DNA from 2 places in the Thermoanaerobacter sp. RKWS2 genome. Region 2 is predicted to be linked to the other one. Evidence: riboswitches for the same ligand, from Rfam matches in the RefSeq annotation. Region 2 holds a riboswitch; the other holds the start of a gene.
What was found. Region 2 has a riboswitch for cyclic di-GMP ahead of gspE (type II secretion system ATPase GspE). Riboswitches for the same ligand answer to the same signal wherever they lie in the genome.

Region 1: another riboswitch for cyclic di-GMP. It lies ahead of OEI98_RS04565 (sigma 54-interacting transcriptional regulator); the one in region 2 lies ahead of gspE (type II secretion system ATPase GspE).

What each region holds. Positions count from the first base shown of each region.
Region 1 covers NZ_CP110888.1:920,222-936,142, reverse strand. The annotation lists gene glnA (type I glutamate--ammonia ligase) at 1-480, opposite strand, end outside; gene OEI98_RS04630 (hypothetical protein) at 639-920, opposite strand; gene OEI98_RS04625 (ABC transporter ATP-binding protein) at 1,020-2,768, shown strand; gene OEI98_RS04620 (ABC transporter ATP-binding protein) at 2,781-4,583, shown strand; gene OEI98_RS04615 (hypothetical protein) at 4,632-5,447, shown strand; gene OEI98_RS04610 (aspartate-semialdehyde dehydrogenase) at 5,599-6,588, shown strand; gene dapA (4-hydroxy-tetrahydrodipicolinate synthase) at 6,602-7,495, shown strand; gene dapB (4-hydroxy-tetrahydrodipicolinate reductase) at 7,495-8,250, shown strand; partial or broken gene dapD (2,3,4,5-tetrahydropyridine-2,6-dicarboxylate N-acetyltransferase) at 8,247-8,971, shown strand; partial or broken gene OEI98_RS15020 (cob(I)yrinic acid a,c-diamide adenosyltransferase) at 8,999-9,525, opposite strand; partial or broken gene OEI98_RS04580 (single-stranded DNA-binding protein) at 9,562-10,208, opposite strand; gene OEI98_RS04575 (Mur ligase family protein) at 10,321-10,863, opposite strand; gene OEI98_RS04570 (cell wall hydrolase) at 10,960-11,568, opposite strand; gene OEI98_RS04565 (sigma 54-interacting transcriptional regulator) at 11,737-13,029, opposite strand; cyclic di-GMP riboswitch class I at 13,092-13,179, opposite strand; gene OEI98_RS04560 (S8 family serine peptidase) at 13,536-15,266, shown strand; gene OEI98_RS04555 (glycoside hydrolase family 65 protein) at 15,306-15,921, opposite strand, start outside.
Region 2 covers NZ_CP110888.1:1,226,053-1,241,973, forward strand. The annotation lists gene alaS (alanine--tRNA ligase) at 1-690, shown strand, start outside; gene OEI98_RS06255 (IreB family regulatory phosphoprotein) at 768-1,025, shown strand; gene ruvX (Holliday junction resolvase RuvX) at 1,081-1,500, shown strand; gene OEI98_RS06265 (DUF1292 domain-containing protein) at 1,584-1,871, shown strand; gene OEI98_RS06270 (Fur family transcriptional regulator) at 2,097-2,537, shown strand; gene OEI98_RS06275 (ribonuclease J) at 2,697-4,379, shown strand; gene OEI98_RS06280 (YlbF family regulator) at 4,397-4,726, shown strand; partial or broken gene OEI98_RS06285 (QueT transporter family protein) at 4,727-5,196, shown strand; gene mltG (endolytic transglycosylase MltG) at 5,281-6,336, shown strand; gene OEI98_RS06295 (O-methyltransferase) at 6,349-6,987, shown strand; gene OEI98_RS06300 (peptidase U32 family protein) at 6,990-8,207, shown strand; gene OEI98_RS06305 (peptidoglycan D,D-transpeptidase FtsI family protein) at 8,241-9,866, shown strand; partial or broken gene sigK (RNA polymerase sporulation sigma factor SigK) at 9,935-10,629, shown strand; gene OEI98_RS06315 (YqeG family HAD IIIA-type phosphatase) at 10,693-11,193, shown strand; gene aroE (shikimate dehydrogenase) at 11,183-12,037, shown strand; cyclic di-GMP riboswitch class II at 12,041-12,123, shown strand; partial or broken gene gspE (type II secretion system ATPase GspE) at 12,150-13,823, shown strand; gene OEI98_RS06330 (type IV pilus twitching motility protein PilT) at 13,829-14,878, shown strand; gene OEI98_RS06335 (type II secretion system F family protein) at 14,889-15,921, shown strand, end outside.

The sequences.
Region 1 (15,921 bases), 310 kb from region 2:
TGCCATGTCAAAATAACTTGCATCGTCTTGAGTTATTGTCGTAAGATTACCCTTTTCATCCGTCAAAAAGAGATAAAACTCGCATTCAGGCCCTACATTAAATTGATAACCTAATTTCTTCGCCTCTTCTAAATTTCTTTTTAAAACATAGCGAGGGTCTCCTTCAAAGGGAGTTCCATCGTAATTGTAAATATCACATATGAGTCTTGCCTCTACGCCAGAGTTTGTCCTCCATGGGAAGATCACAAACGTATCAGGATCCGGCCTTAAATACATGTCTGATTCTTCAATTCTCACAAATCCGTCAATTGAAGATCCGTCAAACATAATTTCATTGTTGAGAGCTTTATTTAGTTCTTCTACTGGGATAGAAACATTTTTCATGACTCCAAAGATGTCACTGAATTGAAGATGTACATATTCCACTCCATACTCATTTGCCAGTTTTAAAACATCCTCTTTGCTATATTTTTTACCCATAATCTTCCTCCTCTAATAAATTAAGGGCGCACTCAAATAGGGTGCCAATACCCATTTGAAGACGCCCTTGCCTTCCCTATAAATTATTATTAAATTTTAACTAAGAAATATTATATCACATTTTTTTCACAGTGCAATATAGTTTTAATAATTTTTTGCTATTTTTTCTCTACTAGTATGTCAATGCCATCAATCCAGCCAGAAACTACGTTGAAAAGCCATGCTCCAAAAGCACTAACTATAGAAAAAATTATGCCATAAACTATTCCGCCAATGAGGCCACCAATTATTCCTGCACCAAAAGCTCCAAAGCTGTTTGCAAAAAGTCCACCAAATAAACCACCAATGAGTCCCAGAATTAGGCCTATCACAATCCCGTAAATCAAAGTAAATTTAAAAACTGACAAAACAGATATTTTTTTGAGTTTATAATTCCACATTTTAACACCTCCTTCCTTTTTTGAAATTTTAAATGTTTACGTTATAATTATATTATATTCAAAAATAATTATGCCTGTCTGTAGTTTCAGGGGGATTTTATGAAAAGTTTTACAACAGTTATTCCATTTATAAAAAAGCACAAGTGGGATTACATAATAGGTATAATTTTTTTATTAGCAGTAGACTTGCTTCAAATGATAGTTCCCCATTTACTAGGTTCAGTAACTGATTTATTTAAAAGTAAAGATTTAACTCCAAAAGTACTATTAACGTATTCGTTTTGGATAATAGGTATAGCTATTTTGGTATTTGCTTTTAGATTTATTTGGCGTATGAAAATAATGGGGATGTCAAGGCTTTTGGAAAAAGAACTAAGGGAACAACTTTTTGCTAAGTTTCTTGAACTTTCGCCACAATATTACAATGAACACAAAACAGGTGATTTAATGGCTCATGCCACCAATGACATAAACGCCGTCAGAATGGCAGTAGGACCTGGAATTGTAATGTCTGTAGATGCATTATTTTTAGGCATATCCATAATAATCATAATGATTTTTACTATCGATCCAAAATTGACTATATTAGCACTTCTGCCTTTACCTATTATCGCATTGGTAGTCACTCGCTTTGGCAAACTCATTCACTCAAGATTTTTAAAAGTTCAAGAAGCTTTTTCCTCTTTAACAGATAAAGTTCAAGAAAGCATATCCGGTATCAGAGTTATTAAAGCCTTTGTTCAAGAAAAAGAAGAAATAGAAAACTTCAGACAGGAAAATTTAAGAAATTTTAAAACAAATATGAACATGATTAAAATCTGGGGATTATTTGACCCTACTGTTCAATTTTTAGCAGCATTAAGTTTTACAATAGCTTTGCTTTACGGTGGAATACAAGTAATAAAAGGGATAATCACTTTGGGTGATTTTGTAGCATTTACCAGTTACCTTGGAATGCTCATCTGGCCTATGATGGCTTTTGGCTGGGTGATAAATATTTTTCAAAGAGGTTCTGCTTCTATGGAAAGGCTTAATAAAATTTTCAGTGAAGTACCAGAAATAACCGATAACTATGCAGATCCAAATATTACACTAATTGAAGGAAATATAGAAATAAAAAATCTCTCATTTTCTTATAAAAAAGGCCTACCTCCTGTTTTAAAAAATATAAACATAAGTCTTCCAAAGGGAAAAACTCTGGCTATAATAGGTAAAACCGGCAGTGGTAAAAGCACTCTTGTAAATTTACTTGCAAGACTTTATAAAGTACCGCAAGATACCATATTTATTGATGGGCATGACATCAACGAAATACCTTTAAAAGTTCTAAGACAAAACATGGGTTTTGTACCTCAGGACAACTTTATATTTTCAGATACTATAGCCAATAATATAGCCTTTGTCAATGAAGAACCTCTAGAAAAAATACAAGAATTTGCTTCAATGGCAGATGTACATAAAGATATAATGGACTTTCCACAGCAATATCAAACAATTGTAGGCGAAAGAGGAGTAACTCTCTCAGGCGGTCAAAAGCAAAGGATAGCTATCGCAAGGGCTTTAATAAAAGAACCAAAAATCCTTATTTTAGATGATAGTCTCTCTGCTGTAGATACAAACACAGAAGAAACCATACTAAACAATTTACGCGAATATATGAAAGATAGAACAACTATAATCGTCTCTCACAGAATCTCTACTATAAAAAACGCTGATGAAATTATAGTATTAGATAATGGAGAAATAGTTGAAAGGGGAACCCATGAAGAGCTTATTAAGCTAAAAGGTCTTTATAACAGCATATATGAAAAACAGCAATTAGAAGATGCAATATTAAAAGAGGTTTAAGGCGGTGATAAAATGGAATACCAACAAGAAGAAGTAATGACCAAACCTTTTGACATTAAAATAATGAAAAGGCTTTTGACATACGCTAAACCTTACTGGTTGTACATTTTTATAGCAGCTGTAGGTATACTTTTAGTAACAGCATCAAACCTTTTACGACCATACCTCGTCCAAAAAGCTATTGATAACTATATAAATAATCCTAACATTCCTAAAGTAGAAGCAATAAATGGCGTTACACATATAGGGATTTTGTATTTAATAATCATAACCGTAGCCTTTATCATAAATTATGGACAGATTTATTTGATTCAATACACAGGTCAAAAAATAATTTTTAACTTAAGGCAACAGATATTTGAACATCTACAGAGTTTATCATTATCATTTTTTGATAAAAACCCTGTAGGAAGGTTGGTGACCCGTGTTACAAACGACACTGACACTTTAAATGAATTGTACACAAGTGTTATAGCAAACCTTTTTAATGACATCTTTATAATATTAGGAATAATCATTGCCATGGTAAGTTATAATGTAAAACTTGCATTAATCAGCCTCTCTACTACTCCGTTAATTATTGGAGGAATGTACATATACAGAAAATTAGCTTCACAAGCCTATAGACTTGTAAGAATTCGCCTTGCAAGAATAAACGCCTTTCTTTCAGAACATATAAGTGGGATGAAAATTGTACAACTTTTTGTAACAGAGCATAAAAAAAGCAAAGAATTTGAAAAAATAAATAAAGATTATTATGACGCTAACATGAGGCAGCTTACAATTTTTGCAATATTCCGTCCTTCTATGGATGTAATATATTCTTTAACTTTGGCTCTTTTAATCTGGTATGGTGGGAAAGACATAATATCTCACAAAATTGAATTTGGCGTACTTTACGCTTTTGTAAATTATCTGCAACAACTGTTTCAGCCAATTTTTGATATATCAGAAAAATATGACATACTTCAATCGGCAATGGCTTCAGCAGAAAGAATTTTTATACTTTTAGATACAAAAGAACAAATAAAGGACCCTGAAAAACCTATTCCTTTAGAAGACATCCAAGGAAAAATAGAATTTAAAAATGTTTGGTTTTCTTACAACGGAAAAGAGTGGGTATTAAAAGATGTAAGTTTTGTGGTCAATCCTGGCGAGACAGTAGCTTTTGTAGGGGCAACTGGTGCAGGAAAAAGCTCTATAATAAGCCTTTTAAGTCGATTTTATGACATACAAAAAGGAGAAATTTTAATTGACGGAATTGACATAAGAAAAGTAAGGCAACAAGATTTAAGAAAACATATAGGTGTTGTATTACAAGATGTCTTTCTTTTTACGGGAGATATTAAATCAAACATAAGACTAAACAACAAAAACATAACAGACAACGATATTTACATGGTAGCAAAATATGTAAATGCTCATCACTTTATAAAAAAACTTCCAGAAGGCTATGAGTCAAAAGTAACCGAAAGAGGCTCTACTTTGTCAGCCGGTCAGAGACAGCTTTTAGCCTTTGCAAGAGCTTTAGCTTTTAATCCAAAAATATTAGTATTAGATGAAGCAACAGCGAATATTGATACAGAAACAGAAAGGCTTATACAAGATGCATTAAAAAAACTAACAAAAGGCCGTACTACCCTTGTAATAGCCCATAGACTATCTACAATACAGCATGCAGATAAAATAATTGTACTTCACAAGGGACGCATAAGAGAAATGGGTACTCACAACGAGCTTTTGCAAAAGAAAGGTCTGTATTATAACTTATATATGTTGCAGTACAAAGACCAATTAATAGAAAAAGAAGCATAAGTAGCATACTAAGATTTATGATGGACATACTATTTTTGAGGTGATAGTATGAGAAAATACTCTAAAATAGTATGTGCCATCTTTATTTTCTTACTTTTATTCAACTTATCAGGCTGTAAAAATAAACAACAAAATAAACCTCAAAAAAAGCCTCAAACAAGTCAAAAAGCAGAAGTACCAAAAGAACTATCTAAAATAGAAAAAAATATAGAAAAAATAATAAAAGAAGCACAGAAAATAAAGGAAAAACCACAAAGTGATCAGGAAAAACAAAGTGATAAAGAAAAAAAAGATAAAAAGGAAGAGGATAAAAAATCACCAAAGAAAACTCCTGAAGATAAATCTTGGGAAGAAATTAACAAAGCAATAAAAGATATTCATACAGATTGGAACTCATTAACTCCTTTAGTTACTAAAGAAGGAGCAAAATTAAATCTAATAAATAGTATGAGTGCCGCTATAAATGACCTTACTATTATAGCAAATAAAAAATCAAAAATTGATGTTTTGATATATGCAAATAATGTGTATAAATATATTCCTGATTTAGAAGACCTTTTTCAAACAGAGGCAACTACTGACATAAAACGATTAAAATTTTACGCTCAAGATATCGCTTTTAAAAGTGAAGTGCAAAAGTGGGAAGAAATTTCAAAAGATTTGATAGATATAAATTCTGTGTGGCAAACTTTTAAGCCAAAACTTCCTAAAGAAGCAAAAAATTCAGCTGACAAATTTGAGGCAGGAATTACTGAATTACAAAAAGCAATAAAATCTCAAAATAAAGTTTTAACTAAAATAAAGGCAGAAGTACTTTTACAAGATATAAAATCTCTTGAAAAAACTGCAAAGCCTAAAAAGTAAAAAATTACTTTTTAGGCTTTTTGTTCATCTGTAATCCTTATTTTATTGACTTCATATAATAATAATGATATATTTTAAATTAAATAAACCTGCTTTAATGCAGTATAATTGAAATATTGTCATAATTTTAGAACTTTAGAGGAGGATAATAATGGGAGTTAATGTAGCAATTGTAGGAGCTACCGGAATGGTAGGTAGGACTTTTCTTAAAGTAATGGAAGATAGAAATTTCCCAGTTGACAAACTTTATTTATTTGCTTCGTCAAAATCTGCATGTCAAAAAATCACATTTAGAGGTAATGAATACATTGTAGAAGAACTTACTGAAGAAAGTTTTAAAAGAGACATTCAAATCGCTCTTTTTTCTGCTGGTGCAACTATAAGCAAACAATTCGCTCCAATAGCTGCTTCTCATGGCGTAGTCGTAATTGACAATTCCAGCGCTTGGAGAATGGATGAAAATGTACCTTTGGTTGTCCCTGAAGTAAATCCTCAAGACATTTCATGGCACAAAGGAATAATAGCAAATCCCAATTGCTCTACCATTCAAATGGTAGTTCCTTTAAAGCCTCTTCACGACAAATATAAAATAAAAAGAATAGTGGTATCTACCTATCAAGCAGTGTCTGGAGCAGGTAAAAAAGGTGTAGATGACCTTGAAAGAAGTTTAAGAGGAGAACCATGCCAAGTATTCCCTCATCCTATTGCAAACAACTGTATTCCTCACATTGATTCTTTCGCACCAAACGGATACACAAAGGAAGAATTAAAGATGATAAACGAAACCAAGAAGATCATGGGAGATAGTTCAATAAAGGTATCTCCAACAACAGTAAGAGTCCCTGTTGCAAACTCTCACAGCGAATCTGTCAATGTAGAATTTGCAAGGCCTTATGAAATGGAAGAACTAATAGAAGTCTTAAAACATGCCCCGGGAGTTGTTGTACAAGACGATCCTCAAAATAATATTTATCCTCTTGCAACTTATGCTACAGGAAAAGATGAAGTTTTTGTAGGTAGAATAAGAAGAGATGAGACAGTTTACAGCGGTCTTAACATGTGGATTGTAGCCGACAACATAAGAAAAGGAGCGGCAACAAATGCCGTTCAAATAGCAGAACTTTTAATTAAAAATATGTGAAAGGAGAATAATTATGCCTGTTTTTAAAGGGTCAGGTGTCGCTATTGTTACTCCATTTAACGAAGAGGGCGTAAATTTTGAAAAACTTGGCGAGCTTATTGAATGGCATATCAAAGAAGGAACTGATGCTATCATCATATGTGGTACCACTGGTGAAGCCTCTACAATGACACAAGAAGAGCAACAAGCGGCAATTAAATTTACAGTAGAGAAAGTCGCCGGAAGAATACCAGTAATTGCAGGAACCGGTTCTAACAACACTGCCCATGCTGTTGAAATGAGTGAATATGCTCAATCTGCAGGTGCTGATGCTCTTTTAGTTATAACACCCTATTACAACAAAACAACACAAAAGGGATTAGTGGCTCACTTTACTGAAATAGCAAGACACGTAGACATACCTATTATTATCTATAATGTCCCCAGCAGGACATCTCTCAACATGCTGCCAGAAACTTATCTTGAATTGAGTAAACATGTAGACAACGTAGTTGGAGTAAAAGAAGCCAGTGGTGACATCGTACAGGTAGCTGAAATTGCCCGCATTATGGGTAAATCTTTTGAAATATACTCAGGAAATGACGACCAAGTAATACCAATAATGTCTTTAGGTGGCTTAGGAGTAATATCCGTCACGGCAAATATAATCCCGGCAAAAATACATGAAATGACAACCGCTTATTTAAATGGAGATATTGAAAGGGCAAGAGACATGCAGTTAGAACTTAATCCTCTAAATAAAGCCCTTTTTATAGAAACAAACCCTATTCCGGTAAAGACTGCTATGAACTTAATGGGATTTAATGTAGGACCTTTGCGTCTCCCACTGGTTGAAATGAGCGATAAAAACTTAGAATATCTGAAATCTGTTCTCTCAAAGTACGGTTTATTGAAGGAGGCAAATTAATGATTAGAATAATAATTCATGGCTGTAACGGAAAAATGGGAAAAGTCGTAGCAAAGTTAGCAGCAGAAAGTCATGATTTTAAAATAGTAGCAGGAGTAGATAAAAATATCTCTCCTCTTGACTTTCCTGTTTACAGCGACTTAAAAGATGTAAAAGAAGAAGCAGATGTAGTAATTGACTTTTCATACCATGAAGCTGTACCTAATTTAGTGAAAGCCGCTCTACAAAAGAAGCTTCCTGTAGTCATTGCCACGACTGGACTTAGTGAAGAAGAATTAAAGGTCATAGAAGAAGCATCAAAAGAAATACCGATTTTTAAATCTGCCAATATGTCCCTTGGAGTAAACATACTTATAAACCTTGTAAAAGAAGCTGCAAAAATCTTACAGCAGGATTTTGACATAGAAATAATAGAAAAGCATCACAATATGAAAAAAGACGCTCCAAGTGGCACTGCGTTAATGATTGCAGATAGCATAAACCAAGTGCTAAATGACAAAAAGGAATACGTGTATGGACGCCATACTAAAACTGAACAGAGAAAGCCAAACGAGTTAGGAATACACGCAGTAAGGGGCGGCACAATTGTGGGTGAACATCAAGTAATTTTTGCAGGTCACGATGAAGTAATCACCATAAGTCACTCTGCCCAATCCCGTGAAATTTTTGGTTATGGTGCCCTACAAGCTGCAAAATTCATAATAAATCAAAAACCTGGCTTATATACAATGGAAGACCTTGTGAAGAAAGGATGATAATTTTGAGCACAAATGATAACTTGACAAACCCTTATGAAATTGCAAAATATATCAAAGAAGCGAAAAAAACCACACCTGTTAGAGCTTACATACAAGGGAATATAGAAATTGAAGAAACCGAAGAATTAGAAGTATATGGCTGTGACAACTTTAAAATCGTCTTTGGAGAACTAGATGTCGTTGAAAAATTGATTGAAGCAAATAAAGATAAAATAAAACATTATCGCTTAGAGTACGACCGCAGAAATTCTGCAATTCCTTTGCTGGATATTAAGCATCTTGACGCGAGAATAGAACCAGGTGCAATAATTAGAGATCGAGTAAAAATAGGCAAAAACGCTGTGATAATGATGGGGGCAGTAATAAACATAGGTGCAGAAATTGGTGAAAATTCTATGATAGACATGAACGCAGTAATAGGCGCCAGAGGAATTATAGGCAAAAACGTCCATGTAGGAGCTGGAGCTGTTATAGCCGGGGTATTAGAACCCCCAGCAGTGTACCAGTTGTGCTTGAAGATAACGTACTTGTCGGGGCAAACGCAGTTATATTAGAAGGAGTAAGAGTAGGTCATGGAGCTGTTGTAGCAGCAGGATCAGTTGTGACAGAAGATGTACCACCTAACACAGTAGTTGCAGGAGTTCCAGCAAAGATTGTAAAAATAGTAGACGACAAAACCCGTGAAAAAACAAAACTCATGGAAGACTTGCGAGGTTAAATAAAACACCCGATTTTGTCGGGTGTTTTAATATTCTATTCCGTATCTCGCTGGTATTCCTTTTTCAAAAGGATGTTTAATCGCTTTCATCTCTGTAACCAAATCCGCTTTTTCAATTATCTCCTGAGGAGCACTCCTTCCTGTCAAAACCAATTCCATCTCCGTCGGTTTCATATCTATTAACTTTAACACATCTTCCACTGTGTACATTTTACTATGTATTGCCGCCATTATTTCATCTAAAATTAAAATATCGCACTTTTTGTTTTGGAGGACATCTACAACAAATTCATAGGCTTTCTTCATATCCTCAGCAAGAATCTTCTTTTCCTCTTCATTTAAACTCCAAAAAACTTTTCTGTTGATTGAAACCTAAAAACCTTGAAATTTTCAATATTCTTAAGTGTATGCAACTCCCCTGTATCCGTGCCTTTCAGAAATTGTACCATATAAACTTTAAAGCCTCTTCCCACCGCTCTTATGCCAAGTCCAATAGAAGCCGTCGTCTTTCCTTTGCCATCTCCAGTATAAACTTGTATAAGTCCTCTCTCCAAAACTCATTCCCCCTTGTGTCCTCTGTTATTTCCATTCTAACTCTTTTGTAATTCTTTTTCAACCACTTCCATTCTCGTAATAGAAACCTCATAAGCGACCTTTGTAACCACTTCATCGCCCAGTTTTTTTGGTATTCCCTGCTCTGTACTCTTCCCCATAAACGTATACGATCTCCTATTTCTAACTTTTCAGAAAACCTTGCATTTCTTCCCCACGCTATGACAGGTATGTAATCAGATTTGTTATAAGGCCTATTTACCGCAATTAATAAATCAGTTATCTCTCTCCCAAAAGGAGTAGTTCTATAAACAGGTTTTTTACAAATAAAGCCGTCTAAAAAAATTTCATTTGGATTTTTTACTACTTCCTCCTCAGGTATCGTCATTATGTCCCGGGCAAATATGGTCAAAATTAATTTATTTTTCCCTTCTTCTGGAGATTTCCTATTATAAGACCTCAATTGCCCTTCAACCTTTACCCTTCTGCCTACCTGTAAATTCATACCTTCAAACAGGCGGTTAGAAATAGTAACCGGAAGATAATCCTTTGTTTCACTCAATCTTGGCACTTCCAAAATAAAATTAAAAAATTCTTCGCCATATAGTTCATGACTGTACTCTAAATCAGTAAAAATTTTTCCTACAACTACAACTACGTTGTTCTCCAAAAAGTTGCCTGCCATGTGTTCACTCTCCCCTTCCCCTTATGTGTCCTTCTAAAAATATATATTAAAATTGGAAAGCATTTATGACAGGTGGCAAAAGTAATCGTTAAAATTATCTTCAAAAAATTTATCACCGCCCACTATTTTCAAAGGTTTTAACCACATTTTGTATATCTTTAATTTCATATCCTAAAATTAATAATACAGTTATTACAAATAATGAGTTATATATATTATACTGTCCAGGAACTTTTATTTCAACAGGTATTTCCATTGGCTCTATCAATTTGCCCTTTAAATTAAAAAAAGTCCTTTGTACGCAATAATTAAATTCATAACCTTCATCTTCATAAGATATTGAAGAAGCAGTAATGGAAGATTTTGGATTTAAACCGCATGTTATAAGGGTAGAATTTATTCCCTGTGCAAAGAGTTTATTTGATAGCTCATCATCTGCATTTGTTATTATAATACCGCTCGGAAAATTATAAATATAATTTTTTAACTTGTGAAAATCCTCATCACATAGAATATCAGAGATAATTAAAATATCTGCTCTCTCTTTATAATTCTTTAACTCTTCTATCACTATTTCTTTAGAATGTACACAGTAGGATAAAAATTTTATAATAGAACTTTTTTCTGAACTTCCTCCTACAAATATATGTACCATATAATCAGCTCCTATTTTTAATGCTATTCTTATTCTTTTACAAAAGTAAAATTTTATAATGTAAAATATATGCAATATAGGAAGGCTTCTGCCTTCCTATATTGCAAACCAGTGGTGTCCTATCACATTTGTAATTGTCCTTGTCCATATCCACCAAGAAGTTGAAGTAGCTGGATTGAAGAAGTATAGGGCTCCTCCTGTTGGGTCCCATCCGGCTAAAGCTGCATCTGCTGCTTTAAAAGCTGTAAGGTCAGGTTCATGATTGAAAAATTCACCATTCGTTACAGACTCAAAAGCATCTGGCTGATATATAACTCCTGCTACAGTATTTGGGAAAATACCGCTTTTTACTCTATTCAAAATCACCGCACCTACAGCGACCTGACCCTCAAAGCTTTCTCCACGAGCTTCAGCATAAATCATTTTTGCGATTAAATATCTGTCAACAAGATAATTGTAATAAGCACTATTTTCATCTACTGGCACCACTAATTTTTCACCAGGATATATCAAATCGCTCCAATTCCCATTTGCCTGTTTTATGTTATTTACATCACTACCATACCATTTCGCTATTAAATACAATGATTCACCTTTTGAAACAACGTGGATTTTGTCGTAAGCATACGCCGAAGTAATTCCTCCAAATAGCATTATAAATATCATTAAATATACTACAGCAATTTTCAAAATTTTATTCTTCATCATGAGTTTCCTCCTTTCTATTGTTGCGCAATAGCAGGAGTTAATTCGATTACAATTATAAACTCTCGCATCAATATTGTCATCCTTTGTATTTCCCGATAATTCTCCGTTAATTAAAAATATCTCCAGAATGATATATTATAGTGATATATTCTTAGATATACTAATCTATGGATGATTCCCATTTTTCCCAAAATTATCACCCAACATAATTTCAAATATTTCTACTATTCCTTTTTCTTTTAACTCATTATACTTCATAGCAATAAACTCATAAAAATCATATTTGTCTATTTCCCTTTCAATTTCAGAGGAAATGATTAAAAATTTATCAAAATTTATCGTTTTACTTTTCCCTACATTAAAATAAACGGAGGGCAACAGAGTAAGATCAATTTTTAAAAAATTTCTCTTCGTTTCGTAATTCATTAAAAAAGCTTTAGAACAAAGCAATTGAATGATAGATTTTAATTCTCCAATATTTCCCTCATACTGCAAAGACAAAAGTAAAGAAATTAACTCTGGATGTACAATAATATTTAAGTTTAGCCGTTTGGCTTCTTCTTTAAAAAGGTAAACAATTATCTCAATTTTCTCATTTAGAGGCCTTCCCTCAAAAGATGGCAGTTGGATGATAACTGGTATTCGTCTCATAAAAGTTTTTAAAAGAAAAGAATCAGGTTTTTCTGTAGTAGCTGCTACAATCATTAAGTTAGCCGTTCTTTCAACAGTATCTCCTAATCTCCGATATACTCCTTTGTCAATAAGATAAAATAACATTTCTTGGCCTTCTGGAGGTAATCTGTGAACCTCGTCAAGGAATAATATCCCTTTATCGGCTTTTTCGACTAAACCTATCTTATCTACATCAGCTCCAGTATAGGCTCCTTTAACATGTCCAAACAAATGAGACATAAGAAGTTGAGGATTGTTATAGTAATCCGCACAGTTTAATACTTCAAGAGGTCCTACCCTACCATTTTGAAGACTGAATTTGTACATCATCTCTGCGAAAAAAGATTTACCAGAGCCAGGCGGTCCTATGATAAGAGTGTGGAGTCCATAAGGAGGATATAATACAGCTGCTTTGGCCTGTTCTATTTGTCCTTTGAGGCTGCCATCATGTCCTATTATATTTTCAAAAGCACATTCTTTTTCTTTCCTTAAGTTTAAAAAATCAATTAAGTCTTTTAGAAGCATTTCTTCCTTAACCTTATTCCCTAAAAAATAAGCTAATCTATTTTTTTCAATATAATACACAGGTTTTGAAATAATTTTAACTATTTTCCCTTCTCTTACAAGATGATTTAAAATAAAAGACACATTTGGTCGAGCCATTTTTAGCAATTGTGCTACTTCTTCTGTAGTGATTCCACCTTTTCTACTTATCAAAAAATTTTGAATATCAAATTCTTTACTTTTTTCTACAATAATATTATAAATTTTTTCCTTATTAGTCATATAAAACACCACTTCCTTAATTAATAAACCTCCTACCAAAAGGCAGGAGGTTATATATAAATGTTGGTAGCCCGGCTATCATAGCAAAACTGTTGCATTAGACCCGTAGCTTTGCGTCCCCGCCTTTCGACGAGTTTGCCTTTTTCAACAAAAATTTATCTAATTTTCCTATATTACTATTTCGACATAAATATGAATTTTCCTTCTATTTTTAAAAAAGATTTTTTCTACATAATTCGTTAAATTTATACTAATTTCTAAATGTATGTGTTTTATGCATTCTTTTGTGTATCAAAAATGTGTATAAAAAATTATACACATTAAAAACTTTTATTAATTTTGTCTATATACAGTAAATTGGCATAAAAATTGCTTGAGTTTTATTATAGAAAATAAATCTTACAGAAAGGAGATGATGAATAGAAGAAAGAAACAGTTTCACTTAGCGACTAGAAGGGCTGACTTAAATTTTAAAAAATATTAAATTTTTAAGGAGGTAAGAAAAAATGAAGAGCCGACAAACATTAAAAGCTTTACTGGCTTTTGTGTTAATTGTAGCTTTAATGTCGCTAAGTGGAGTATTAGTCCAAGCTCAGCCCAACTTAACAAACTTATCTGGCGACTCTCCAACAAAAAATTACTCGCCTCAAATTCAAAAAGTTTTGATGCAAGATTCTAATAAAAACAAAATCTTTGATAACTTGGAAGCAAAGCTTACTGATAAGCCTGACAGTGCGGAATTCCCTGTCATAATAACCTTCAACAAAAACATAGATGATAACGAACTATTAAATATTTCTAAATCCATTGGAAAGTTTAATATAAAGCATAAATACAAAATTATTCCAGGAGTTGCTGCTACTTTAACTAAAGGACAAATAAACGCTTTGTCAAAATTAGATATAGTAAAGCAAATTGAGTATGACGAGCCTGTATATGCGACATTAGATACTGCAACAAAATGGTTTGGCGTTACAAAAGCGAGAAGTGACTTTGGCGTAACTGGAGACAAAGATGGTAATCCTTCCTCTTACTCCAAGAATGATATAGTAATAGCAGTTATTGATACAGGTATTGATGGATCCCATGTTGACCTTGCTGGTGGCAAAATAATAGGATGGCAAGATTTTGTAAACGGTAAAACTACCCCTTACGATGATAATGGACATGGAACTCATGTAGCAAGCATTGCGGCAGGCACTGGGACAGGGAACAGCCTTTATACAGGTGTTGCTCCTGGTGCAGCTTTGGTAGGAATAAAAGTACTCGATTCAAATGGAAGCGGAAGTATGAGCACTGTAACTGCAGGGATTGACTGGGCTGTTCAAAACAAAGACGTATATGGAATTAAAGTCATAAATTTAAGCCTTGGAACTTCTACAAGTTCTGATGGAACTGACTCTACCTCATTAGCAGTAAACAGCGCCGTAGATAGCGGAATTGTAGTAGTAGTTGCAGCTGGAAATTCAGGCCCTGCAAGGTACACCATAGGATCACCTGGTGCAGCAGAAAAAGCCATAACCGTTGCAGCAATGGCGGATGTAGGAGAACTTGGATTCAACCTTGCAAGCTTCTCCAGCCGTGGTCCCACAGCTGACGGAAGGATAAAACCTGACATTGCAGCACCCGGATACAATATAACTGCCGCAAAAGCAAACTCTATAAATGGTTATGTGACATACAGTGGCACAAGCATGGCAACACCTTTTGTAGCAGGTACAGTAGCCCTTATGCTCAATGCAAATATAAGCCTTGCACCACTTGATGTAAAAAATATAATAATGACTACTGCAAAAAGTTGGGGTCCTCCAAGCAAAAACATTGACTATGGTGTAGGAAGATTGGATGCATATGAAGCAATTAAAACAGCTGGAAATTTCACAGGAACTAATATATCTGTGCCAAACCACTATTATGCTAAAGATTCACTCCCTGGGTCTCGTTACAGTGACATTTGGACATTTAACGTGACAGACACATCATATCCTATTGCAATAACTTTCATAATACCTGATTGGGCAAACTATAACCCTGATTTCGATATATACCTCTATGACCCCACCGGTACTCTTGTTAAAAGTTCAACTGGAACACAAAGGCAGGAAACAATAACATATATTCCGACACAAACGGGAACCTATTATATCAAAGTATATTCATATAGAGGCAGTGGAAATTATTACTTTGATTTAAGTACGGGCGGCGGTTCACTCACCCTTTCAAATAACGATATATAAAAATTAAAGAAGTATGGTGCCGATTGGCTCCATACTTCTTTAATTTTTGCGACTTTCTACTTTATTTTCTCCTTTTTCAAGTAAAATTTTTTCGTCAAAGCAGTAGATTTCTATAGGCTCTCCTTCTAATAGTGCAAACACAACACTTTCTTTGGTTAATTTGACATTTATTTTTCTACCTTTGTATCTCACATTAAAAGAGAGCAAATTCCATTCTTTTGGCAATCTCGGCTCAAAATGCAGTTCATTTGTATAAACCCTCATTCCACCAAAACCATTCACAACTGCGCTCCATGTTCCCGCCATAGAAGCAGCATGAATTCCGTCCTTAACATTGTCATTGTAGTCGTCCAAATCCATTCTTGCAGTCATCATAAAGTATTTATAAGCTTTGTCAGTATATCCTATTTCATTGGCTAGTATGCTAAATATAGCTGGCGACAAGGAGGAGTCGTGAGTGGTAATAGGTTCATAATAATCGTAATTCTTTTTAAGTTCATCTTTAGTAAATTTTTCTCTCTGTAAAAACATCAAAAGCAACACATCAGGCTGTTTACATATTTGATATCTGTAAATATTTAGGTAATGCCAGTGCAACAAAAGTGGAAATTGATCTTGTGGTATTTCATCCACTGTTATCCTTTCTTTATACAAA
Region 2 (15,921 bases):
GGGGATAAAGTAAGGGTTGTAAAAATTGATGATTACAGCATGGAACTTTGCGGTGGAACTCATGTTAAAAATACTAACGAAATAGGGATTTTTAAGATTGTATCTGAAAGTGCAGTTGGTGCAGGTTTAAGAAGAATTGAAGCTTTAACAGGACTTGCTGCAATAAAATATTTAGGAGAGAAAGAAGAAATATTAAAAGAGGCTTCTGATTTATTAAAAGTCCAAGATAAAGAGATAATTTCAAAAATTGAGAGTTTGCAGCAAGTTTTAAAGACAAAAGATAAAGAGATAGAACAATTAAAAATAAAAATGGCTTCTATTTTGGCTGATAGTTTAATCAATTCTGCTATTTCATTAGATGGTATAAAAGTAGTGGTTTCAAAGGTTGAAGATTATGATAGTGAGGCTTTGAAGGCATTAGGAGATATTTTAAAAGATAAATTAAAAATTGCTGCAGTAGTATTAGCATCTTCTACCCCAGAAAAAGCTATATTTGTCGGTATGGCTACTAAAGATGTTGTTCAAAAAGGGATAAACATGGGAGCTATTATTAAAGAGGTGTGCAAAGTATCTGAAGGAAATGGCGGTGGAAGACCAGACATGGCTCAAGGAACAGGCAAAAATCTATCTAAGGTAGATGAAGCGTTAAACAAAGCGATAGATATTGTAAAAGAACAGTTAAAAAATTGAGAAAAGCTTGACTAGCCAAGTAAATATAGGTTATTATAAAGTTGATGGTAGTTAAATGTATCTAGAGGTGATATATTATGGTAGATAAAAACGAACAGACTCTGAGGTATCACGTTACAACTGATAGAAAAACTGTTAAAGAGATATTGACAGCAGTGTATGAAGCACTTTCTGAAAAAGGTTATAATCCAATTAATCAAATAGTAGGTTATATATTGTCTGGGGACCCTACTTATATAACCAGCCATAAAAATGCGAGAAATTTGATAAGAAAAATTGAAAGAGATGAATTAGTAGAAGAACTTTTGAGAGAGTATTTGTCTTCCCAAAAATAAGAAAAATGAAATTGCCTCACTTTGTGTGAGGCAATTTTAGAATGGAGAGGTTTCTTTGAGGATTATGGGTTTAGATGTGGGGGATAAAACAATCGGGGTAGCTATAAGTGACTTATCAGGCACAATTGCACAGGGACTTACTACTATTAAAAGAAGTAGTAACAAAAAAGATTTTGAGAGAATAAAACAAATAATAAATGAATATGAAGTGGGAATGATAATTGTAGGATTGCCTAAGAATATGAATGGCACTTTGGGGCCACAGGGACAAAAAGTTATGAGATTTGTTGAACACTTGAAGGAAGCTTTTAGTATACCAATAATCTTGTGGGATGAAAGGCTTACTACAGTAGAAGCACAAAGGGTTTTAATAGAAAAAGCTGATATAAGTAGGGCAAAGAGAAAAGTAGTAATTGATAAGCTGGCTGCAGTTCTTATACTTCAGAACTACTTAGATTCACAAAAAAATAAATAAATAAATTTTTATTAAAAACTTGACAGTCTTTTTGGTATGTTATACAATTACATTATCTTGAAGTAGAATTGAGGTGAAATAGTATGGAACCAGAAATCATTCAGCTAATCGACGAGCACGGCCATGAAGTAGACTTCGAACTTGTAGCATCATTTGACCTTGACGATACCAGGTATGCAGTTGTGGTCCCTGTCGATGGTGATGGAGAAGATGCTTACATCCTGAGAGTGGAACAAGATGAAAATGGCAATGATATTTTTGTAGGGATTGAAGACGAAGATGAGTTCAATGATGCTGTCGAAGCATACAATGAGCTGATGGAAGAGTATGAAGAATATTATGATGATGAAGATTTTGACGATGAAGAGTAAATTAAAATTAGAATGAAATTAATTAAGATATACCGTTTTGGTATATCTTAATTTTATATACCCACAAAATTTAATTTCTATGTAAAATGGAAATTGGATTCTCAATTGAAATATCTCTGTCCACTATAAAATTTGATATTTACTAAAAAATCGAAAAAAATATTTGACAATTGAAAATGAATATCATAAACTAATATTAGTTGATATTATTTGGCGGTGATTTAGATGAATGAAATTGAAAAATTTAAAGAAAAATTAAAAGATAAGGGATATAAGTTGACAACTCAAAGGCGTGTGATATTGGACGTCATTATGGAAAATAGGGATAAACATCTTTCCTCTGAGGAAATATATGACCTTGTAAGGCTAAAATATCCTGAAATAGGGCTTGCTACAGTTTATAGGACCCTTCAGTTATTTGAGGAATTAGGTATTGTCTATAAATTAAATTTTGACGATGGTCGAAATAGATACGAGCTATATCATAATGAAAACCATCAGCATCATCATTTGATTTGTTTAAAATGCGGAGCAGTTATAGAAATGGAAGGAGACCTTTTGGAGAATTTAGAAGAGGCAATAGAAGAGACTAAAGATTTTGAAATAATAGATCATAATGTGAAATTTTTTGGTTATTGTAGCAAATGTAGGAGCAGGTATAATTAAACTTATAGTGAGATTTTGGATTTTGTTTAAGAAATAATTTACATTAATAGGGTTGAAGTATTTTTTCAAATAAAGTATAATTTATATTAACTGGTGTAAGGTACGGGTAAGTTTTTTTGGGTTTTTGGGGGAAAATAAAATTAAAGCTAAAAATATCTAATGAAAGGAGATAAGTATTTGGCACACAAGGCAAAACTTAAAATCATTCCTTTGGGCGGGTTAAATGAGATCGGCAAAAACATGACTGTTTTTGAATTCGGAAACGACATAATAGTTGTGGATTGCGGTCTCGCTTTTCCAGATGATGAAATGTTGGGAATAGATTTGGTCATTCCCGACATTACTTATTTATTGAAAAATAGGGAAAAGGTTAAGGCAATTGTTTTAACACATGGTCATGAAGACCATATTGGAGCTTTACCATATGTCTTAAAGCAACTTAATGTTCCTGTATATGGGACTCGTCTGACTATAGGTTTAGTAGAATATAAGTTAAAAGAGCATGGTATTTTAAAAGATAGTAAATTGATAACGGTGAAGCCAAGAGAGATTGTCGAAATTGGTCAGTTTAAAGTGGAGTTTATAAGAACCTCTCATAGCATTGCAGATTCTGCGGCTTTAGCTATTCATACTCCTGTTGGGACGGTTTTCCACTCGGGGGATTTCAAAGTAGACTTTACCCCTATAGGGGGAGAAATACCAGACTTACACCGCTTTGCCCAGTTAGGGGAAAAAGGGGTACTAGTAATGCTATGTGATAGTACCAATATTGAAAGACCGGGTTATACCATGTCAGAAAGGACAGTGGGAGAGACTTTTGACAGTATATTTAGAAAAGCAGAACAACGAATCATAGTGGCAACTTTTGCTTCTAACATCCACAGAGTTCAACAAATTATAGATTCTGCGCACAAGTATGGAAGAAAGGTTGCTATTTCAGGCAGAAGCATGTTAAATGTAGTTAATGTAGCGATGGAATTAGGCTATTTAATTGTTCCTGATGGCCTTTTGATTGATATTGATGAAGCCAATAAATTGCCTCATGATAAAGTTGTCATTATAACGACAGGCAGCCAAGGGGAACCTATGTCAGCTCTTACCAGAATGGCTTCTTCTGAGCATAAAAAAGTAGAGATTGTACCGGGAGATACAGTGATAATTTCTGCTTCTGCTATTCCGGGAAATGAAAAACTTATTTCTCGCGTCATCAACCAATTATTTAAAAAAGGTGCCAATGTAATTTATGAAGCATTGGCAGATATTCACGTATCGGGTCACGCCTGTCAAGAAGAGATTAAGCTACTTCATACATTAATAAAACCTAAATTTTTCATTCCTGTTCATGGAGAATACAGACATTTAGTTCAGCATGCTAAGCTTGCAGAGACTTTAGGAATGCCTCCACAAAATATCTTTGTAGTAGATAATGGGACAGTATTAGAGTTTACAAAAAATTCTGGAAGGATTGCGGGAACAGTAACAGCAGGGAAAGTGTTGGTAGATGGCTTGGGAGTTGGAGATGTAGGGAATATCGTTTTAAGAGATAGAAAACATTTGGCTCAAGATGGCTTGTTAGTAGTGGTGGTTACTATTTCTAAAGAGACTGGAGGAATTATAGCGGGTCCCGACATAATTTCCAGAGGATTTGTATATGTGAGAGAATCAGAGGATTTAATGGAGGAATCCAAAAATATTGTCAGAGATGTGTTATCAAAGTGTGAGAAAGAGGAAGTTAGCGAATGGGCTACTATAAAATCAATGATAAAAGACAATTTAAGCAGCTTCTTATATGAAAAAACTAAGAGAAATCCTATGATATTGCCAATCATAATGGAAATTTAACCAGGAGGCTCTTAAATATGAACGTCTACGACAAAGCTTATGAACTGGCTAATGCCATAAGACAGTTGCCAGAATACAAAGCTTTTAAAGAGGCGTATCAAAAAATAAATGAAAATGAGCAAAATAAGAAAATGTTAGAGGATTTTAGAAAAAAGCAATTAGAGATTCAAGCTAAAGAGTTGTCAGGTGAAAAAGTGGATCCTAAAGAAAAAGAAGTGTTAGAAAAGCTATGGGAGATATTAAATCTTAATCCAGAGTTAAGTTCGTACTTGTCTTTAGAATACACTCTTGGCAAGATAATGGATGATATACTAAAAATAATCATGGAACCGATGGAGATGAAGTAGATGAAAAGAATAGATACTAAGTACATTGTAAAAGCAGGAGCCATTGCAGCCATTTACTTTGTTGTTACTATTCTTTTGGGCAGTGTTTCTTATGGCCCTATTCAATTTAGAATATCTGAATCTTTAGTTGTATTACCCATGGTAGAGCCGGCAGCAATATGGGGGTTTTTATAGGATGTTTATTAGCCAATATAGGAAGTCCTTTTGGACTTCTCGATATTTTGGGTGGAAGTTTAGTGACATTACTTGCTGCGTACCTTTCATCAAAAACTAATATCTTTTACAAAGGTATATTGCCTCCTATAATATTAAATGCCCTTATTGTTTCAATATGGGTAAGTTATTTCACGAAAATGCCCTATTATCTTGTAGCTTTATATATCGCTTTAAGTGAAGCTATTGTGACAGGTGTATTTGGGTATGTAGTGATTGCAGTATACAAAAGATTAAAAGATAAGTATTCTTTATAAAAACAGGTAAGCGGAAGGCTTACTTGTTTTTATTTTTAATTAATTATATAATTTAGGTATACCTACCCAAGGGAGAGAAATGTAATGAATAATGTCGAATACAAAAGAAAAAGTAGATTTGCTGTGGTAATAACGACTATAATTTTTTTGTTTTTCTCTGCTTTTGTATACTATCAAAGCTTTTTTCAACCAGTAACTACAAAAAGTGATGTGCCTCAAAAGATTATAAATATTCCAAAAGGGTATTCTACCGTGCAAATAGCTAAGGTGTTAAAGGAGAATAATTTAATTAAGAATGAGTGGTTTTTTATATGGAGAGCAAAAGTTTTAGGTGCTGATGGAAAATTACAAGCAGGAAAATATCTTTTAAGCCCTAACATGACTACTGATCAAATAATAGAAAAAATATTTGCAGGTAAAGCACAAAAGGATACAATAAAAGTGACAATTCCGGAAGGTTATTCTGTTAAGGATATAGCCAATAAGTTATCGCAATTAGGCTTAGTAAATAAAGATAAATTTTTAGAAGTTGCACAAAAAGATACTTTTAACTACGATTTTTTAAAAGACATACCTAAAGATAGACCAAGTAGATTAGAAGGGTATCTTTTTCCCGATACTTATCAAATACCTATAGAGGCTGGCGAAAAAGAAATAATAAATATTATGCTTAAAAGGTTTCAACAAGTTTATAATAGTACTATAAAGGATAATGCAAAATATGTAGGAATGACACCAGATCAAATTGTGATAATAGCTTCTCTGATAGAAAAAGAGGCTGTGGTAGATAAGGACAGACCTCTAATTGCAGGTGTTATATACAACCGTTTGAAAAAACATATGAAACTACAAATAGATGCTACTGTACAATACGCATTAGGGGAACACAAGGATAAGCTTTTGTACAAAGATTTGGAGGTAGATTCCCCTTACAATACCTACCAACACTATGGACTTCCTATAGGTCCCATTTGTAATCCTGGACTTAAATCTATTAAAGCAGCTCTTTTTCCAGCTAAGCATGACTTTTACTATTATGTTGCAAAGAAAGATGGGTCTCATATTTTCAGTATAACTTATGAAGACCATTTAAAAGCTCAGAAAGAAATTGAAGCAAATGAAAATAATAATACTAAATGAAAGGGTTGAGTTATGGAAATAACTCGAAATGATATAAAATTTATAAGATGGATAGCTCATAAATTTGGATATCCTTTAGATGAGATGGAGAAATATGCCTACGAAAATTATATCCCTATTGCAAAACCGGAGGTCGCTGATTTTTTAAGTTTTATTGTGAAGCTAAAAAAGCCTAACAATATATTAGAGATAGGTACTGCTATTGGCTATTCTACTATAATAATGGCAAAAGCTTATTCAGAAGTTAGTGTAGTCACTATTGAAAGGGATATAAATTTGGCTGAAATAGCTAAAGAAAATTTTAAGAAAGCAAAAGTAGAAGATAGAATCGAACTTATTTGTGGAGAAGCACAGCAAGTTCTTCCAAATTTAACCAAGATGTACGATTTGATTTTTGTAGATGCGGCGAAAGGGCAATATATAGAATTTTACAAAGAACTGAAAAGACTTTTAAGCAAAGAGGGCGTAATCTTGTGGGACAATATTTTGTATAAGGGATATGTTGTAAATGAGAAAAATGTAAAACATAAGAGAAGAACTATTGTGTACAGAATGAGAGAATTTATAGAAATATTATATCAAGATAAAACTTTGTACACGGTAATTTTGCCTTTAGGAGACGGATTAGCGGTAAGCTTTAAGGAGGAATAATCATGTTAGAGCTTTTGGCACCAGTTGGAGATTTGGAAAGATTAAAAATAGCTATAAATTACGGAGCAGATGCGGTATATTTTGGAGGGAAACATTATAGTTTAAGGGCTTCTGTTGGTTTGACTCTTGAAGAGATAAAAGAAGCAATAAAATATGTGAGGAAAAGTGGAAAAAAAGCATATATTACTATAAATATCTTTCCCCACAATGAGGATTTGGAAGGATTGCCTGAATACATTAAATCAGTTGTTGACCTTGGCATAGATGCTATTATTCTTTCTGACCCAGGGATTTTTTCTATTGTAAAAGAAGTAGCTCCTGAAGTAGATGTTCATATAAGTACGCAAGCAAATAATGTGAATTATAAAAGTGCTCTGTTTTGGCATAATTTAGGTGCAAAAAGGATAATTTTGGCAAGGGAACTATCTTTAAAAGAGATAAAAGAGATAAGAGAGAAGACACCAAAAACTTTAGAATTAGAGGCATTTGTCCACGGGGCTATGTGCATTTCTTACTCAGGAAGGTGCCTTTTAAGCAATTACCTTACAGGAAGAGATTCTAATAAAGGTGAATGTGCACAACCTTGCCGGTGGAAATATTATCTTGTAGAAGAAAAAAGGCCAGGAGAGTATATGCCCATTTTCGAAGATGAAAGGGGCACATATATTATGAATTCTAAAGACCTATGCATGATAGAGTACATTCCAGAACTTGTTGAGGCTGGAGTTACAAGTTTTAAAATTGAGGGAAGAAACAAAAGTGCCTACTATGTTGCTGTAGTGACACGGGCTTACAGAAAGGTGATTGACGATTACCTTGAAAAAGGAAAAGATTATGTTTTTGACAAAAAACTTCTTGAAGAGGTTTCTAAAGCAAGTCACAGAGGATTTACCACAGGGTTTTATTTTGGCAAACCAGGTCCTGATGCTCAAAATTATGAGTCTTCAAATTATATACGGACTCATGATTTTGTAGGAATTGTAAAAGAATATGACCCCAATACAGGAATTGCTGTTGTAGAGCAAAGAAATAGGATGTTTGTGGGAGATAAAATTGAGATTGTGGGTCCTAAAGTAGAGTTTGAGCAGCAAATTGAAAAAATGTGGGATGAAGAAGGAAATGAGATTGAAGTAGCTCCCCATCCTCAAATGATAGTGAAAATTCCTGTAAAGTATCCTGTAGAAGAATTTTTTATACTGCGTCGAGAAATTAAAAATTAGGTTAAAACTTGCTCCTTTTGGGAATACTTTTTCCTGAAAGGAGCAAAGTTTTATGGAAAAAGAAATTATAGGATTGTTTTTTTGAGGGTAGTTTTGTCAATTTTAACGTTAACATTGATTTTTAGGCTTTTTTACATTCAGGTAATCAAAGGAGATTTTTATTCTCAAAAAGCAGTGGAACAAAAAATTAGAAGCTTTAAAATTTTGGAGAGAAGAGGAGAAATATACGATAGGAATATGATTCCTTTTACAGATAGAGAATATAAAGAATATATATTTGCGATACCTAAAATGTTAACTGACAAAGAAAAAGCCGCTAAGGTTATAAGTGAAATTGCCGCAGTAAACTGTGAGGATGTGTTAAAATCCTTAAAAAGTGCAAAAGATTATGTGGAATATGAAGTTAAATTTAACTCAAACAACAAATTACCTATAGGCATTTTTAAGTTAGCTTTGCCTCAAAGGTATTCGCAAAATTCTTTAGCAAGACATGTAATAGGGTATGTAGGAGAGAAAAAGATGGGTTTAGAAGATACTTTTAATGAAATTTTAAATAGCAAAAGGGAAGATAGCATTGCAGTGTTTACTGATGGGAATAATACTGATTATATAAAAGGGTTAGGAGTAAGGTTAAAAACTTCTGGAAAAGAAGTTTTGGGGGTAAAAACTACACTTGATTATCACATACAAAAGGCAGTAGAGAATGTTCTTGACAAGAATATGGTAGATGGAGCAGCAGTGGTATTAGATATAAAAACAGGTGATATACTTGCAATGGCAAGTAGGCCTAATTTTGACCAAAATAATATTCAAGCTTATTTAAATAGCTCTAACGAAGAATTTATAAACAAAGCTGTCTCAATGTATCCACCTGGCTCTATTTTTAAAATTGTAATAGCTGCTGCAGCGTTAGAATATAATAAAGTGAATTTACAGGATACTTTTTATTGCAGTGGTAGTTATGATATAAATGGAATAGTATTTCACGATTACAAAGGAGAAAGTCATGGAGTAATAAACATGGTAAAAGGTTTTGCAGTTTCCTGCAATACTACTTTTATAAAGATTGGGCAAATAACAGGGGCCAAAAATATTTTGGAGATGGCGAGAAAATTTGGAATAGAAAGTGATGATGGTCTGCCAATACCTGAGCAAATAGGGAGATTGCCTAAATTGTCTGATACTTATGGAGCAGGTATTGGGAATTTGTCAATAGGGCAAGGAGATGTGCTGATGACGCCTCTTCAAGCAGCTGATATCGCAGCGACAATAGCTAATAACGGTGTTAGAAATGTTCCACGTTTAGTGACTGCAATAGTTGATGAAGAAGGGAAAGAAATTGAAAAATTGTCTCAGAAAAAGTCTTACAGAGTGATAAGCGAAAAAACAGCCAAAATTTTAAAAGGAATGATGAGAGAAGTGGTTATTGACCCAGAAGGGACAGGAAAAAGGGCTGAGACTACGTATGGCAGTGCTGGTAAAACAGGTTCTGCTGAAGTTAGCAAGGAGCTAAATATATATCATGCTTGGTTTACAGGTTTTGTTCCTTTTGATAAACCTAAATATGCAATTTCGATTTTTGTAAAAAATGGAGATACTGGAGGAACTAAAGCTGCCCCTCTTTTCAAAGAAATAGCGGAGGAAATAATGAAATATTGATGTACGTGCACCATTTTGTATAAACCTCATATAATAGATGTGTAATGTTGAAAAAAGGGGTGGCGGCAATGTGGGAAGTTGTTGTTGCAATTTTGGCATCAATTGTAAAGGAAATCTTAAATCTTGGTTACTTGACAAACACCAACTCTTTTCCCAATCCACTTACTCCAGAAGAGGAAAAAAATATTTAGAAGCTTATAGAAACGGTAATGAGGAAGCGAGGAATATTTTAATAGAGAGGAACTTGAGATTGGTAGCCCATGTAGTAAAAAAATACAGTGGAACTGGTAAAGATATAGACGACTTGATATCTATTGGAACAATAGGGCTTATAAAAGCAATTTCTACTTTTGATTCTTCAAAAGGTACTCATCTTGCCACATACGCAGCAAGATGTATAGAAAATGAGATACTTATGTCTATAAGAGCAGAAAAAAAGATGAAAGGGGAGGTTTTTTTACAGGATCCTATTGGAGTAGATAAAGAGGGCAATGAGATATCTTTGATGGATGTACTTGGCACAGAGGAAGATGAAATATCAGAGCAAGTGGAGAAAAAACTTCAAATTAAAAAGTTGTACAGTAAAATGAACAGCGTTTTAAAAAATAGAGAACGGTTAATTATAGAAATGAGGTATGGTCTGTACAATGGGAAAGTGAGGACTCAAAGAGAAATAGCAAAGATGCTTGGTATATCTCGTTCCTATGTCTCAAGGATTGAAAAGAAGGCTTTAAATAAGCTTTTTAAAGAGCTTTCCATGTAAAACTGTTTGTATTGACAGTTTATTTTTTTTTATTATATAATTTTAACAAAATGAGGTGAACATATGTATGAAAAGTTGATTCCTGATATGATAGTGGAAAATATTTATCAAATTGATTTGGATTTTTTAAAAGAAAAAGGAATTACTAGTCTTGTCTTAGATATTGACAACACATTGGTACCTCAAAAATCAAAATTTCCTGATAAACAAACTATCGAATGGTTGGAAAAAATGAAAGAAGAAGGATTTAAAATTTGCCTTATTTCAAATAACACTAAAAGGCGAGTGAGTGAATTTAAAGAAAAAGTTGGTGTACCTGGAATAGCTTGGGCTATTAAACCGAGAAAAGGAGCTTTTAAAAAGGCTTTAAAGATTTTAGATGCTAAGCCTAATGAGACTGCTTTGATAGGAGACCAAATATTTACTGATATTTTTGGGGGAAAAAGAGCAGGCTTATATACTATTTTAGTAAAGCCTTTATCGAAAGAGGAATTAGGATGGACTAAGCTTATGAGAAGGGCGGAAAGACATGTACTTAAAAGGATTGAGAGATATGGAGATTAATTCAAGTACTAAATTGTATGGTCTTATAGGTCATCCTGTAGAACATAGTTTATCACCTTTAATACATAACTATGCTTTTAATTCTTTAGATTTAAATTGTGTCTACACTGTTTTTGATGTTTTGCCGGAAAAGCTTGAAGAAGCAGTAAAAGGAGTAAAAGCTTTAGGAATAAGAGGAGTTAATGTAACTGTACCTCATAAAGAGAAAATAATTAAATACCTAGATGTGGTCTCAGAAGAAGCATTAAAAATTGGCGCAGTCAATACTGTAGTCAATGAAGGAGGAATATTGAAAGGATATAATACGGATGTCTATGGCTTTATAGACTCATTAACAGAAGTAGGAGAAAAAATTGAAGGGAGGAAAGCTGTTGTTTTAGGAGCTGGTGGGGCTTCTAAGGCAGTTTGTGTCGCTCTTGCTCTAAAAGGGATAGATTCGATAATAATTGCCAATAGAAGTGTTGAAAGAGCAAAAGATTTGTCAGAATATATTAAAAGGGAATTTAAGATTCAGTGCGATTACTGCAGTATAAATGAAGTAAAAGAACTACCAGAAATAGATATACTTGTTAATACTACAAGCGTAGGAATGTATCCAAATACAGAAGATTCTCCTGCTGATGAAAAAGTGGTTTTGAAAGCTAAATTTGTATATGACCTTATTTACAATCCTTTTGAAACTACTTTTTTAAAACATGCGAAAAAGAATGGAATAAAGTATTCTAATGGACTTTTTATGCTACTTAATCAAGCTAATTATTCTTTCAAGTTGTGGACAGGGGAATTTTTCGACAAAAATTTGGTATACATGTATTTAAAAGAAGGAATTACGCATAATTTGTAGAATATTTTATAAAGAGTAGATGAAGTGAGGCTATATGTGGGCACTTTATGCCTCACGGATACAGTGGTGCAACCGGCTTATGTCGGCTTTATTATTTTTGGAGGTATATTTTATGGCCAAAAAAAAGCTAGGAGAGCTTTTAGTTGAGGTAGGGCTTATAACAGAAGAACAACTAAAGCACGCAATAGAAGTTCAGAGCAAAACAGGAGAAAAGTTAGGAAAAGTTCTCATTAAATTGGGGTATGTTACAGAAAGCCAAATACTAGAGGCTTTAGAATTTCAATTAGGTATTCCACATGTAGATTTGCAAAAATACTATATTGACCCAGATGTGGCAAAATTAATTCCCGAAGCTGTTGCTAAAAGACATACTATTATTCCTATAAAAAAAGATGAAGATGGTATATTGGTAGCAATGGCAGACCCTCTGAATATTTTTGCACTAGATGATGTGAGAATCATTACAAAACAAAATGTAAAGCCTTTAATTGCTTCTGAAGGAAGCATCTTAAAAGCCATAGATAGAATTTACGGAAGAGAACAGGCAGAAAAAGCAGTACAGGATTTTAAAAAGGAGTTTCAAAGTGAAAGTCAAGAAGAGCTGCCAGATGAGATTCTTGAAGAAGTACAAAACGCCTGCTGTACGCTTTGTAAATTCTATAATTGAGCAGGCAATAAAAAATAGGGCTTCAGATATTCACATTGAACCTACTGAAAAAGACCTTAGAATTCGATTTAGGATAGATGGACAATTAACAGAAGCTATGAGGACTATAAAAAGTACCCATGCCCCTGTTGTGACAAGAGTAAAAATTATGGCTAATATGAACATCGCTGAAAGAAGACTTCCTCAAGATGGCAGATTTGATTTTACTACAGGTGGTAAAAATATTGACATAAGAGTTTCTTCATTGCCCACTGTTTTTGGAGAGAAATTGGTATTGAGGCTTTTAGACAAGGAAAATTTTATAATGACAAAGGAGCAATTAGGTTTTGAAGAAGAGGATCTGGTGCTCTTTGATAAACTTATCAAAAGGCCTAATGGCATTGTGCTTTTGACTGGTCCTACAGGTAGTGGGAAAACCACCACTCTTTATGCAATGCTGAGAGAGCTTAACAAACCCAATGTTAATATAATAACTGTTGAGGACCCTGTTGAGTATTCCCTTGAGGGAATAAACCAGGTACAAGTTAATGAAAAGGCAGGCCTTACCTTTGCGACTGCTCTTAGGTCAATTTTGAGGCAAGACCCTGATATAATTATGATTGGAGAAATTAGAGATACTGAAACTGCTGAGATAGCTATTCGTTCTGCCATAACAGGGCACTTAGTCCTTTCCACTTTGCATACAAATGATGCGGCGGGAGCGGTGACTAGGCTTATAGATATGGGTATAGAGCCTTATCTTGTATCTTCTTCTGTAGTAGGGGTTATTGCTCAGAGATTGGCGAGAAAAATATGTGATAACTGTAGAATTTCTTATAAAGCTTCCAAAGGTGAAAAAGAACTATTGGGAATTTCAGAAAATGAAGACATTACTTTATACAAGGGGAGAGGTGCCCTGTTTGTAATAAAACAGGCTATAGGGGAAGAATTCCTATATATGAGATAATGACTGTTACTTCTGATATTAGAGAGCTTATAAATGCTAAGGTTTCCTCTGATGTTATTGGAGCTCAGGCTGTAAAAAATGGCATGAAAACTTTACGAGAAAGTGCTAAAAGACTTGTATTACAAGGAAAAACTACAATTGATGAAATGATAAGACTAACTTACGAGGAATGAGGGATATGGATACAAAGGAACTTTTAAAATTAGTAGTTGAAAGAAAAGCTTCAGACTTGCATATAACGGTTGGAGTACCTCCAGTTCTTAGAATTAATGGCTATTTAGAAAAATTAGAAGGGGAGCCTTTTACCCCTGGGCAGACTGAAGAAATAGTTAAGGATTTATTGACAAGTGAGCAATTGAAAAAGTTAGAACAAAATGGAGATATTGATTTGTCCTATTCAGTTACAGGATTAGGAAGGTTTAGAATAAATGTATACAAACAAAGGGGAAGTTATAGTCTTGCAATAAGGTCTGTAGCTTTGAGAATACCTACAATAGAGGAATTGGGACTTCCTCCAATACTTAAAGACTTAGCTTTAAAGGCGAGAGGGCTTATATTGGTAACAGGACCTACTGGCAGTGGTAAATCTACTACACTGGCTGCGATGGTGGATTGGATAAACTCTAAAAGGACTTGTCATATTCTCACATTGGAAGACCCTATAGAATATTTACATAAACACAACAAAAGCATAGTAAATCAAAGAGAGATTGGGCATGATGCGGCATCTTACGCTTCAGCTTTAAGGGCTGCTTTAAGGGAGGACCCGGATGTTATATTAGTGGGAGAGATGAGGGATTTAGAAACCATCCAAATTGCTATAACTGCTGCTGAGACAGGCCATCTTGTTTTGTCCACTCTTCACACAATAGGAGCCGTTAAGACGATCGATAGGATTATTGATGTTTTTCCTCCCCATCAGCAGCAGCAGATAAAAATTCAGCTTTCAAATGTTTTAGAGGGAATTATTTCTCAACAGCTTATACCTAAAAAGGACAACAGCGGCAGAGTAGTTGCGACAGAAGTGATGATTGCTACTCCTGCTATAAGAAATCTCATAAGAGAAGGGAAGACTTTCCAGATACAGTCGGCAGTTCAAACAGGTAGCAAGTTTGGAATGATGACAATGGATATGTCTATTTTACATCTGTTAAAAAAAGGAGTTATTTCTTTGGAGGATGCATTGACCTATTGTGTGGACCAAGAGAATTTTTCTCGCATGATATAGAGGTGATTATATGCCGTTGTATGCATATAGGGCAAGGGATATGGGAGGAAATCTCGTTACAGGGACTTTGGAAGTTGATTCAAAGGCTCAGTGCATTGATGTTTTAAAGCAAAAAAATTATTATATAATTGACATCAAAGAAGAAGTTGTAAAACAGGACATATTAGATTTTGGCTCTTTTAAAAAGGTAAAGATAAAAGATATTGCTGTTTTTTGTAGACAATTTGCTACTTTAATGAATGCAGGTATACCCATCGTGACGGCTTTGGCCACTATTAAGGAGCAAGTGGAGAATAAAAGGCTAAAAAGAGCTATAAGCGAAGTTTATGAGGAAGTTCAAAAGGGAAGGACTTTGTCTGATGCAATGAAAAAATACGGAGATGTTTTTCCTATGCTTCTTTATAACATGGTGGAAGTAGGGGAAGTGAGTGGAACTCTTGATAAAGTAATGAATGAAATGGCGGACCACTATGAGAAGGAAAATGAATTAAATCAAAAAGTAAAGTCTGCTTTGACTTATCCTCTTATTGTATCTGTTGTAGCTGTATTAGTTGTTATTTTTCTTTTGACAAATGTTTTACCTATTTTTGTAGGTATGTTTAAAAATGCTGGAGTCCAGTTGCCTCTTCCCACTCGAATACTTATTGCTATAAGCAGTTCTATATCTCAATATTGGTACTTTTACACAGGAGTAATTTTGGTGATTTCTTATTCGATTTCGAGTTTTTTGAAGACACCTGAAGGAAGGCGCATTTATGACAGAATGCTTTTAAACATGCCAATCTTTGGCCCTCTAAACAAAAAGATTTTAATTTCCAGGTTTACAAGGACTTTAGGAACATTGATAAGTGCTGGTGTACCGCTTATGAAGGCAATGGAAGTAGTAGAAAAAGTTGTGGGTAATACAGTAGTAGCAGAGGGACTTAAAAAAGCGCAAGAAGATATAAAAAAAGGCTTACCCCTTTCAGAACCTTTAAAAAGAATTGGCATTTTCCCGCCAATGGTAATTCAGATGATAAGTATTGGTGAAAGTTCAGGTTCAT